Cupriavidus taiwanensis LMG 19424: one gene and its partner. Each later gene encodes a partner of the first gene's protein in a complex. Links are inferred from orthologs where the notes say so. Each region holds a gene or a part of one and is shown in the gene's direction. Other genes may lie near its edges.

The links. The genes of interacting proteins can lie anywhere in the genome.
Region 2: the proteins of ybiB (region 1) and obgE are in contact, whole or in part, in a crystal structure (PDB 8BFT), measured with the Escherichia coli proteins. The link is inferred for Cupriavidus taiwanensis LMG 19424 from one-to-one orthologs.

The regions. Positions count from the first base shown.
Region 1 is NC_010528.1:299,339-306,333, reverse strand. Bases 3,958-6,937 are described here. They hold ybiB (DNA-binding protein YbiB), read left to right. Parts: upstream 3,958-4,941; coding sequence 4,942-5,934; downstream 5,935-6,937. Other genes in these bases: RALTA_RS01460 (pirin family protein), read right to left, coding at 5,953-6,828; RALTA_RS01470 (ABC transporter ATP-binding protein), read left to right, coding at 4,052-4,855; ntrB (nitrate ABC transporter permease), read left to right, coding at 3,958-4,032. Outside these bases: RALTA_RS01490 (fumarylacetoacetate hydrolase family protein), read right to left, coding at 1-546; RALTA_RS01485 (ANTAR domain-containing response regulator), read left to right, coding at 755-1,399; RALTA_RS01480 (CmpA/NrtA family ABC transporter substrate-binding protein), read left to right, coding at 1,776-3,110; more of ntrB, read left to right, coding at 3,142-3,957.
Region 2 is NC_010528.1:2,860,023-2,862,918, reverse strand. It holds obgE (GTPase ObgE), read left to right. Parts: upstream 1-847; coding sequence 848-1,945; downstream 1,946-2,896. Other genes in the region: proB (glutamate 5-kinase), read left to right, coding at 1,993-2,896; rpmA (50S ribosomal protein L27), read left to right, coding at 476-736; rplU (50S ribosomal protein L21), read left to right, coding at 125-436. UniProt on the Escherichia coli protein: An essential GTPase which binds GTP, GDP and possibly (p)ppGpp with moderate affinity, with high nucleotide exchange rates and a fairly low GTP hydrolysis rate.

The DNA.
Region 1 (6,995 bases):
CACCGACCAGATCAGGTCCGACAAGTCGCCGCGCTGCTTTTCCACGCCGTTGACCGACAGCGTGACCTCGCCCTTTTGCGGATGGCCGATGGCCGCGACCGGCACGATCGGCCCGATCGGGGCGGAGTGGTCGAAGGCCTTGCCGGTCTCCCAAGGGCGGCCGGTTTTCTTCGATTCGTTCTGCAGGTCACGGCGCGTCATGTCCAGGCCCACGGCATAGCCGAACACATGGCCGGCGGCCTGCTCGACCGGGATGTCGCGGCCGCCCTTGCCGATCGCCACCACCAGCTCGACTTCATAGTGGCAGTTGCTGGTGCCCGGCGGATAAGGGAAGCTGCCCTCGGTGCCGTCGGCGACATAGCTGACCGCGTCGGACGGCTTGCAGAAGAAGAACGGCGGCTCGCGGTCAGGGTCCGAACCCATTTCCCGGGCATGGGCGGCATAGTTGCGGCCGACGCAGTACACGCGCCGGACCGGAAAGCTGGCATCGCTGCCGCGCACGGGCACGCCAACGGGCGCGGGCGGGGCGAACACGAATTCGGTCATGCATCTCTCCAGATAGTTCTGATCAGTGCTGCGGCGGGGCCCGGTGCCGGGCGCAGCAGGGCAACAGGATACACCGCGCGCTGTGCCCTGCGTACGGCCGCATACAATGAATCCAGGCACGCTCGCAGCGCCGCCGCACCGGATTGGCGCGCCATCCGTGCCCCCGCCCGGCGCGAATCTTGCATGGCGCACTGCAACAGAGCCAGCCATGACAAGACGCCATCCGCCCCCCACGCCCGCGCCAGCGAACCCGGCCACCCCCGCCACCGGCCGGGTGCTGCGTATCCTGCTCGTGCGTGATCCGCTCGACGCCGATCCGCTCAACGTCGAGACCATCCGCAGCGGGCTGGTGAACGCGGGCTTCACCGAGATCCAGGTCGTCGACGCCGACCTGCGGCTTCCCGATGTGATCACCGCCAGCCAGCCGGACATGCTGATCATCGCGTCCGAGTCGGCCGCGCGCGACACCATCGAGCACGTGTGCGTCTCGACCCAGCACGCGCCGCGCCCCATCGTGCTGTTTACCGACAATGACGACAGCCAGCGCATCAAGGCCGCGCTCAGCGCGGGCATTACCGCCTATATCGTCGACGGCTTGCGCGCCGAACGCGTCAAGACCGTGCTCGACGTCGCCTATGCACGCTTCGAACTGGACCAGCAGTTGCGCGCCGAACTCGACGCCACGCGGCTGAAGCTGGCCGAGCGCAAGGTGGTGGAGCGCGCCAAGGGCCTGCTGATGCAGGCGCGCGGGCTCAGCGAGGAAGAGGCCTACAAGCGCCTGCGCAGCATGGCGATGGAACGCGGGCTGAAGCTGGTGGATGCCGCGCAGCGCGTGATCGACGTCATGGGCTGAGCGCCCTGCCATCGCCGCCGCGGTGCAGCGCCGCACGCGGCTGGTGCGCCGCACGCTCGTGGCGCACCCTCCCTTCCCGCCTGGCCGATCCCTCTTCGCGGGAGTGCGGCGGCTGGGTCCGGAGCGCGTCACGTACGCACCGTTCTCGTCCGTTTCGCCCCGTTCCGGGACAACGTTCCCCGAAATGCTGCACCGCACGATGCTGGCACACGGCTTGCGTCATGCTGGTATCGGCCAACGGCGGCCGATCGACAACTCAGGCGGACACGGCCAACGCGGGCCGCGTCACGCCACGGACAACGGCGTCCCCGCAGCGCACCGGTCTTCTGGCGAAGCCGGCTGCGCGAGGGGACGCTTTTTTTCTTGGAGCCAAGCAATGCCCACTCGCCTCAGCCATGCCAGGCCGCTGCACGCAGCCGTCCAGAACTCCGACGCCGCTGCCTCCGCCGACGCGGTACCGGCCAGCAGCGGCCGGCGCCGTGCGCTGGCCACCATCGCCAGTGCCAGCGTGATGACGCTGGTCGATCCGCTGGTGCGCGCCGGCGCCTGGGCGGCCGGCTCCGACGCGCCGGAGAAGACCGAGGTGCGCATCGGCTTTATTCCGCTGACGGACTGCGCCTCGGTGGTCATGGCGGCCACGCTCGGGCTCGACAAGAAATACGGCATCAAGATCACGCCGACCAAGGAAGCCTCATGGGCGGGCGTGCGCGACAAGCTGGTCAATGGCGAGCTGGACGCCGCCCACGTGCTCTACGGCCTGGTCTATGGCGTGCAGCTCGGGATCGGCGGGCCGAAAAAGGACATGGCCGTGCTGATGAGCCTGAACCACAACGGCCAGGCCATCACGCTGTCGTCCAAGCTGGCCGAGAAAGGCGTGCGCGACGGCGCCAGCCTGAAAGCGCTGATGGCAAAGGAAAAGCGTGACTACACCTTCGCCCAGACCTTCCCGACCGGCACGCACGCGATGTGGCTGTACTACTGGCTGGCGGCCAACGGCATCAACCCGATGCAGGACGCCAAGGCCATCACGGTGCCGCCGCCGCAGATGGTGGCCAACATGCGCGTGGGCAATATGGACGGCTTCTGCGTGGGCGAGCCGTGGGGGGCGCGCGCGATCGCCGACAAGATCGGCTTCACCGCCGAGACCACGCAGGCGATCTGGAAGAACCATCCGGAAAAGACCTTGGGCACCACCGCGGAGTTCGTGCAGAAGTATCCGAACACCGCGCGCGCGATGGTGGCGGCGGTGCTGGAGGCATCGAAGTTCATCGATGCCTCGGCGTCAAACCGCCGCAAGACCGCCGAAACCATCGCCGCGAAGTCCTACGTCAACACCGACATGGACATCATCCTCGACCGCATGCTGGGCCGCTACACCAACGGGCTGGGCAAGACCTGGGACGACCCCGACGCGATGAAGTTCTACCAGGACGGCAACGCGAACTTCCCGTTCCTGTCCGACGGCATGTGGTTCCTGACGCAGCACAAGCGCTGGGGCCTGCTCAAGGCCCACCCGGATTACCTCGCCGTGGCCAGGCAGGTCAACCGCATCGACATCTACAAGCAGGCCGCCACCGCCGCGCAGGTGCCGCTGCCCAAGAGCGACATGCGCAGCTCGAAGCTGATCGACGGCGTGGTCTGGGACGGCAAGGACCCGAAAGCCTATGCCGACGGTTTCAAGATCAAGGCCGCCGGCACGCCTTCCGCCTGATCCGCAGTGCCCCTGACCAAAGGAGCCCGACATGAATGCCATTGCCTCCACCACGCCCGATGCCGCAGCCGACCCCGACACCAAGGAACGCACACGCCGGCGCGAACAGGAAATCTCCGCGCAGGCGCTGCGCGCGGCACGCCGCGAGGCCGCTGCCGCGCTGGTGCTCAAGGCGGTGCCGCCGCTGCTGGGCTTCGCCCTGTTCGTACTGGCCTGGCACGGCATCGCCAGCCTGATCCCGGCCATTCCCACACCGGGCGCGACCTGGAACGCCGCGGTGCCGCTGTTTGCCGACCCGTTCTACCGCAACGGGCCCAATGACCAGGGCATCGGCTGGAACGTGCTGGCTTCGCTGGCGCGCGTGGCGGCGGGCTTCGGCCTGGCGGCGCTGGTCGGCATCCCGGCCGGTTTCGTGATCGGGCGCTTCGCCTTCCTGAACGCCATGACCGCACCGGTGATCAGCCTGCTGCGGCCGGTCTCGCCGCTGGCATGGCTGCCGATCGGGCTGCTGCTGTTCAAGGCGGCCAATCCGGCGGCGATCTGGGCGATCTTTATCTGCTCGATCTGGCCGATGGTGATCAACACCGCGGTGGGCGTCACGCGCGTGCCGCAGGACTACCTGAACGTGGCGCGCGTGCTCGACCTGTCGGAATGGAAGGTGTTCACGCGCGTGCTGTTTCCCGCGGTGCTGCCGTACATGCTGACCGGCGTGCGGCTGTCGATCGGCACGGCCTGGCTGGTGATCGTCGCGGCCGAGATGCTCACCGGAGGCACCGGCATCGGCTTCTGGCTGTGGGACGAGTGGAACAACCTGAAGGTCGAGCACATCGTGATCGCCATCTTCGTGATCGGCCTCATCGGCCTGCTGCTGGAACATGCGCTGCTGGCGCTGGCCCGGCGCTTCAGCTACGGCACCCATTGACCCATACGGGAGAGACGCCATGGACAAGTTCGTCAGCATTGAAAACGTCGGCCAGACCTTCAAGACCCGCAAGGGCCCGTTCGTCGCGCTGCGCGACATCGACCTGCAGATCGCCGAGGGCGAGTTCATCACGCTGATCGGCCACTCCGGCTGCGGCAAGTCCACGCTGCTGAACCTGCTGGCGGGGCTGGCCACGCCCACCACGGGCGCGCTGATCTGCGCCGGGCGCGAAATCGCCGGTCCCGGCCCGGAGCGCGCGGTGGTATTCCAGAACCATTCGCTGCTGCCGTGGCTGACCTGCTTCGAAAACGTCTACCTGGGCGTCGAGCGGGTGTTCGCGGGCAGCGAGGACAAGGCGCGGCTCAGGGCGCGCACGCACGACACGCTGGCGCTGGTCGGCCTGAGCCACGCCGAGGGCAAGTATCCGCACGAGATCTCCGGCGGCATGAAGCAGCGCGTCGGCATTGCCCGCGCGCTGGCGATGGCGCCCAAGGTGCTGCTGATGGACGAGCCCTTCGGCGCGCTCGATGCGCTCACGCGCGCGCACCTGCAGGACGAGCTGATCAAGATCGTGGCAGCCACGCGCAGCACGGTGGTAATGGTGACGCACGATGTTGACGAGGCCGTGCTGCTGGCCGACCGCATCGTGATGATGACCAACGGCCCGGCGGCCACCATCGGCGAGATCCTGAAGGTGGACCTGCCGCGCCCGCGCGATCGCGTGGCGCTGGCGGACGATCCGGCCTACCACCGCTGCCGCACCGCGGTGCTCGACTTCCTCTACCGCAAGCAGCGCAATCCGGCGCTGCAGCAAGCGGCGTAGCGGCACAGTGGCAGCGCCAGGCGGCCATGGGCGAGGCCGCCGCGCTCCGCTATCATGAACCCAGAACACACTACCCCCACGCCGCCATGACCACGACCGCCGCCCCATTTCCAGCCGCCCGCTATATCAAGGAGATCGGCCGCGGCGTCAATGGCGCGCGCGCGCTGCCGCGCGAGGACGCGCAGGCCCTGTTCGACGCCATGCTGGCGGGCCGCGTGTCCGACCTGGAGCTGGGCGCCATCCTGATGGCCTATCGCATCAAGGGCGAGGCCCCGCACGAGCTGGCCGGCATGCTGGAGGCGGCCCATGCGCACTGCCAGCCGTTGCCGGCGCCGCCGGACCGGCAGGTGGTGGTGATCCCCAGCTACAACGGCGCGCGCAAGCAGCCCAACCTGGTGCCGCTGCTGGCGCTGCTGCTGGCCCGCGAAGGGATCCCGGTCGTGGTGCACGGCACGCGCGTGTTCGAGGGCCGCGTGACCAGCATGGCGCTGTTCGAGGCCCTGGGCGTGCCCCTGTGCGCGAGCACCGACGAAGCCGCGGCAAGGCTGCGCGATGGGGACCGCGATGGCCCGCTGGCGGTGCTGCCGGTGGATGTGCTGTCGCCCGGGCTGTCGCGGCTGCTGGAGCGGCGCACCGTGATCGGGCTGCGCAATTCCTCGCACACCGTGGCGAAGATGCTGCAGCCGGTGGGCGAGCACACGCCCGCCGAAGGCCTGCGGCTGTATAGCTACACGCACCCTGAATACCGCGAGACGCTGACCGATTACTTCTCCCACGAACCCGCCAACGTGCTGTTGGCACGCGGCACCGAGGGCGAGGTGGTCGCCGACGCCCGGCGCAGCGGCCGTATCGACTGGCTGCATGAAGGCCACCAGCAGACCCTGGTCGGCCAGGCCGGCGGCTCGATCGGCGACGTGCCGGAGTTGCCGCCGGGCAGCGATGCCGGCCTCACCGTGGCCTGGATCCGCCGCGTGCTGGACGGCGCGGTGCCGGTGCCGGCGCCCATCGCCATCCAGATCGAGGCCATCCGCGAATGCCTGCGCCAGGGCACGCGCGTGACCTGGGCCAGTCCGGTCTGAGCTGGCCCGGCACCACCGTCACGGCTTGCGCGGAGGCAGCGGAATGCGCTCGGTCTCGCCGGGCACATGCGGGAACTGGTCGTCCTCCCAGCGCTGGGCCGCGGCCTCGATCGCCACCTTGCTGCTGGCAACGAAATTCCAGTAGATGAAGCGGTGCCCGTCGGTCGGGTCGCCGCCCAGCAGCATCACGCGCGACGGCGCCGTGGCCGTCAGCGTCGCCGGCTGGCCCGGCGTGAGCACCACCATGTGCTCGGCGGGCAGCGGCTCGCCGTCGAGCGCGACCGCGCCGTCCACCGGATAGATGCCGCGCTCGGCGTGGTCGGCGGGAATTTCCACGCTGGCCCCCGCGTCCAGCTCGATCGCCACATACAGCGTGCGGCTGAAGACCTGGACCGGCGAGGTCTGGCCGAACGCATCGCCGGCAATCACCACCATGCGCACGCCGGGCCGCTCGATGCGCGGCAGCGTCGCGGCCGGATGGTGGAAAAACGACGGCTCGGCGCCCTCATGCTCCTGCGGCAGCGCCACCCAGGTCTGGATGCCGTGCAGGCGTGCGCCCTCGGGCCGCACGTGCTCGGGCGATCGCTCCGAGTGCACGATGCCGTGGCCCGCGGTCATCCAGTTGACGTCGCCGGGGCGGATCGCCTGGTCGCTGCCCAGGCTGTCGCGATGGATGATCTCGCCCTCGAACAGATAGGTGACCGTGGCCAGTCCGATATGGGGATGCGGGCGCACATCGGCGCCCTGGCCCGGCGGCAGCTGCACCGGCCCCATATGGTCGAAGAAGATAAACGGCCCGACGGTCTGGGTTGCCGCGGCCGGCAGCAGCCGGCGCACGGTGAAATCGCCCAGGTCGCGCACATGCGGCTTGAGCAAGTGTTCGATAGCAGACATAACTCCTCCGATCCGATAAGAGAGGCTCGCAAGCATGCCAGTGCGCTGCCCGCCGGTCGAGTGTAGCCGGTGCTGGAACAGAGCATTGCAGCGGCGGGAAGAACCCCGTTGCCACCCTGCGCTCTAACTACCAGTGCGCGATGGCAGCGGTATCGTTGCCGTCTCTT
Region 2 (2,896 bases), 2.6 Mb from region 1 along the record:
CGATCTCGTTTACAATTCCCGGTTTCCTCCGGTAGTCGCTCGCCTTGCGGGTCTTTGCCGGCGGGAGATAACCGGGCCGCATTGCGCGGTTTCGGCGTTTTATTCACATCCGAGAGGTTCGACAATGTACGCGGTCGTAAAAACCGGCGGCAAGCAATACAAGGTTGCTGCTGGCGAAAAACTGAAAGTAGAACAGATACCGGCAGACATTGGCGCAGAAATCACGCTCGACCAGGTGCTCGCAGTGGGCGCCGGCGACCAAATCAAGTTTGGTACGCCGCTGGTGAGCGGGGCTTCCGTCAAGGCTACCGTTATCTCCCAGGGTCGTCACGACAAGGTGAAGATCTTCAAGATGCGCCGTCGCAAGCACTACCAGAAGCGTCAGGGCCATCGTCAGAATTACACCGAACTGCGCATCGAAGCGATCGTTGCCTGATCGATCGAGCGTAATCCGGTAAAGCGACAGGAGTAAGACATGGCACAGAAAAAAGGCGGCGGTTCCACGCGGAACGGCCGTGATTCCGAATCGAAGCGTCTGGGCGTGAAGGTGTTTGGTGGCCAGGCCATCAACGCCGGCGGCATCATCGTCCGCCAGCGCGGTACCCGCGTGCATGCCGGCGACAACGTCGGCGTGGGCAAGGACCACACGCTGTTCGCCCTCATCGACGGCCACGTGCAGTTCGCCGTCAAGGGCCCTGCCAAGAAGCAGCAAGTCAGCGTCGTTCCGGCGGCCTGATAACAGCCTTTGCAGGACGAAAGGCCCCGCAACGCTTGCGGGGCCTTTTCTTTTCTGGCGAAGTAAACTACGCCAGCGCCCGATCTGCCGATCCACCACGGAAAACCCATCATGAAGTTCATCGACGAAGCCCGAATTGAAGCCATCGCCGGCAACGGCGGCAATGGCAGCGCCTCGTTCCGGCGCGAAAAGTTTGTGCCCTTCGGCGGCCCGGATGGTGGCGACGGCGGCCGGGGCGGCAGCGTGTTCGCCGTGGCGGACCGCAATATCAATACGCTGATCGACTTCCGCTACGCCAAGAAGCATGTGGCCAGGAACGGCGAGAACGGCCGCGGCTCCGACTGCTATGGCGCCGCCGGTGAAGACATCACCCTGCGCATGCCGGTGGGCACGCTGATCACCGACATGGACACCGGCGAAGTCATCGCCGACCTGACCGAGCACGGCCAGCGCGTGTGCCTGGCCGAAGGCGGCATGGGCGGCTGGGGCAACCTGCATTTCAAGTCCAGCACCAACCGCGCGCCGCGCCAGCAGGTCGATGGCAAGCCGGGCGAGCGCCGCATGCTCAAGCTGGAGCTGAAGGTGCTGGCCGATGTCGGCCTGCTGGGCATGCCCAACGCCGGCAAGTCGACCTTTATCTCGCATATCTCCAACGCGCGCCCGAAGGTGGCGGACTATCCGTTCACCACGCTGCACCCGAACCTGGGCGTGGTGCGCGTCGACCATGAGCAATCGTTCGTGGTCGCCGACATCCCCGGCCTGATCGAGGGCGCGGCCGAAGGCGCGGGCCTGGGCCACCAGTTCCTGCGCCACCTGCAGCGCACCGGGCTGCTGCTGCATATCGTCGACCTGGCGCCGTTCGACGAGGCGGTCGATCCGGTCGCCGAGGCCAGGGCCATCGTCAACGAGCTGAAGAAATACGACGAGACCCTGTATGAAAAGCCGCGCTGGCTGGTGCTGAACAAGCTAGACATGGTGCCCGAGGACGAGCGCGCGGCGAAGGTGAAGGACTTCCTCAAGCGCTACAAGTGGAAGGGCCCGGTGTTCCAGATCTCCGCGCTGACCGGCGAAGGCTGCCGCGAGCTGATCTACGCGATCAAGGACCACCTGCAGGCGATCAAGGCCGAAGAGGCCGCGGCGCTGGCAGAGCCGGACATCCGCCTGGACGACCGCCTGCATAACGTCGACCAGGACCAGCGCGAGGCATAAACAAGAATCAGCGGTTCCTAACGATCTCCGGAGACAGGATTTCCACCATGCAATCGGTCATCGCGCAGGCAAAGCGCATCGTCGTCAAAGTGGGCTCCAGCCTGGTCACCAACGACGGCAAGGGGCTGGACCACGACGCCATCGCCCGCTGGGCCGCCCAGATCGCAAGACTGCGCGTGGCCGGCAAGGAAGTGGTGCTGGTCAGTTCCGGCGCCATTGCCGAAGGCATGCAGCGGCTTGGCTGGGCGCGCCGCCCGAAGGAAATCCATGAGCTGCAGGCCGCCGCGGCGGTGGGCCAGATGGGGCTGGCGCAGGTCTATGAAAGCCAGTTCACCCGCTACGGCATCCGCACCGCGCAGGTGCTGCTGACCCACGCCGACCTGGCCGACCGCGAGCGCTACCTGAACGCCCGCTCCACACTGCTGACGCTGCTGTCGCTGGGCGTGGTGCCGATCATCAACGAGAACGACACCGTGGTCACCGACGAAATCAAGTTCGGCGACAACGACACGCTGGGCGCGCTGGTCACCAACCTGATCGAAGGCGACGCGCTGGTGATCCTGACCGACCAGCGCGGCCTGTACACCGCCGATCCGCGCAAGGACCCGGCCGCGCAGTTCGTCGACGAGGCCCTGGCCGGCACGCCCGAGCTGGAAGCCATGGCCGGCGGCGCCGGCACGTCGATCGGCCGCGGCGGCATGCTGACCAAGATCCTGGCGGCCAAGCGCGCGGCCAAGTCCGGCGCGCATACCACCATCGCCTCGGGCCGCGAGGCCAACGTGCTGGAGCGCCTGGCCGCCGGCGAGGCGATCGGCACCCAGCTGCTGGCGCCGACCGGCCGGCTGACCGCGCGCAAGCAGTGGATGGCCGACCACCTGCAGCTGCGCGGCCGCGTCGTGATCGACGGCGGCGCGGTCGAGAAGCTGACCAGCGGCGGCAAGTCGCTGCTGC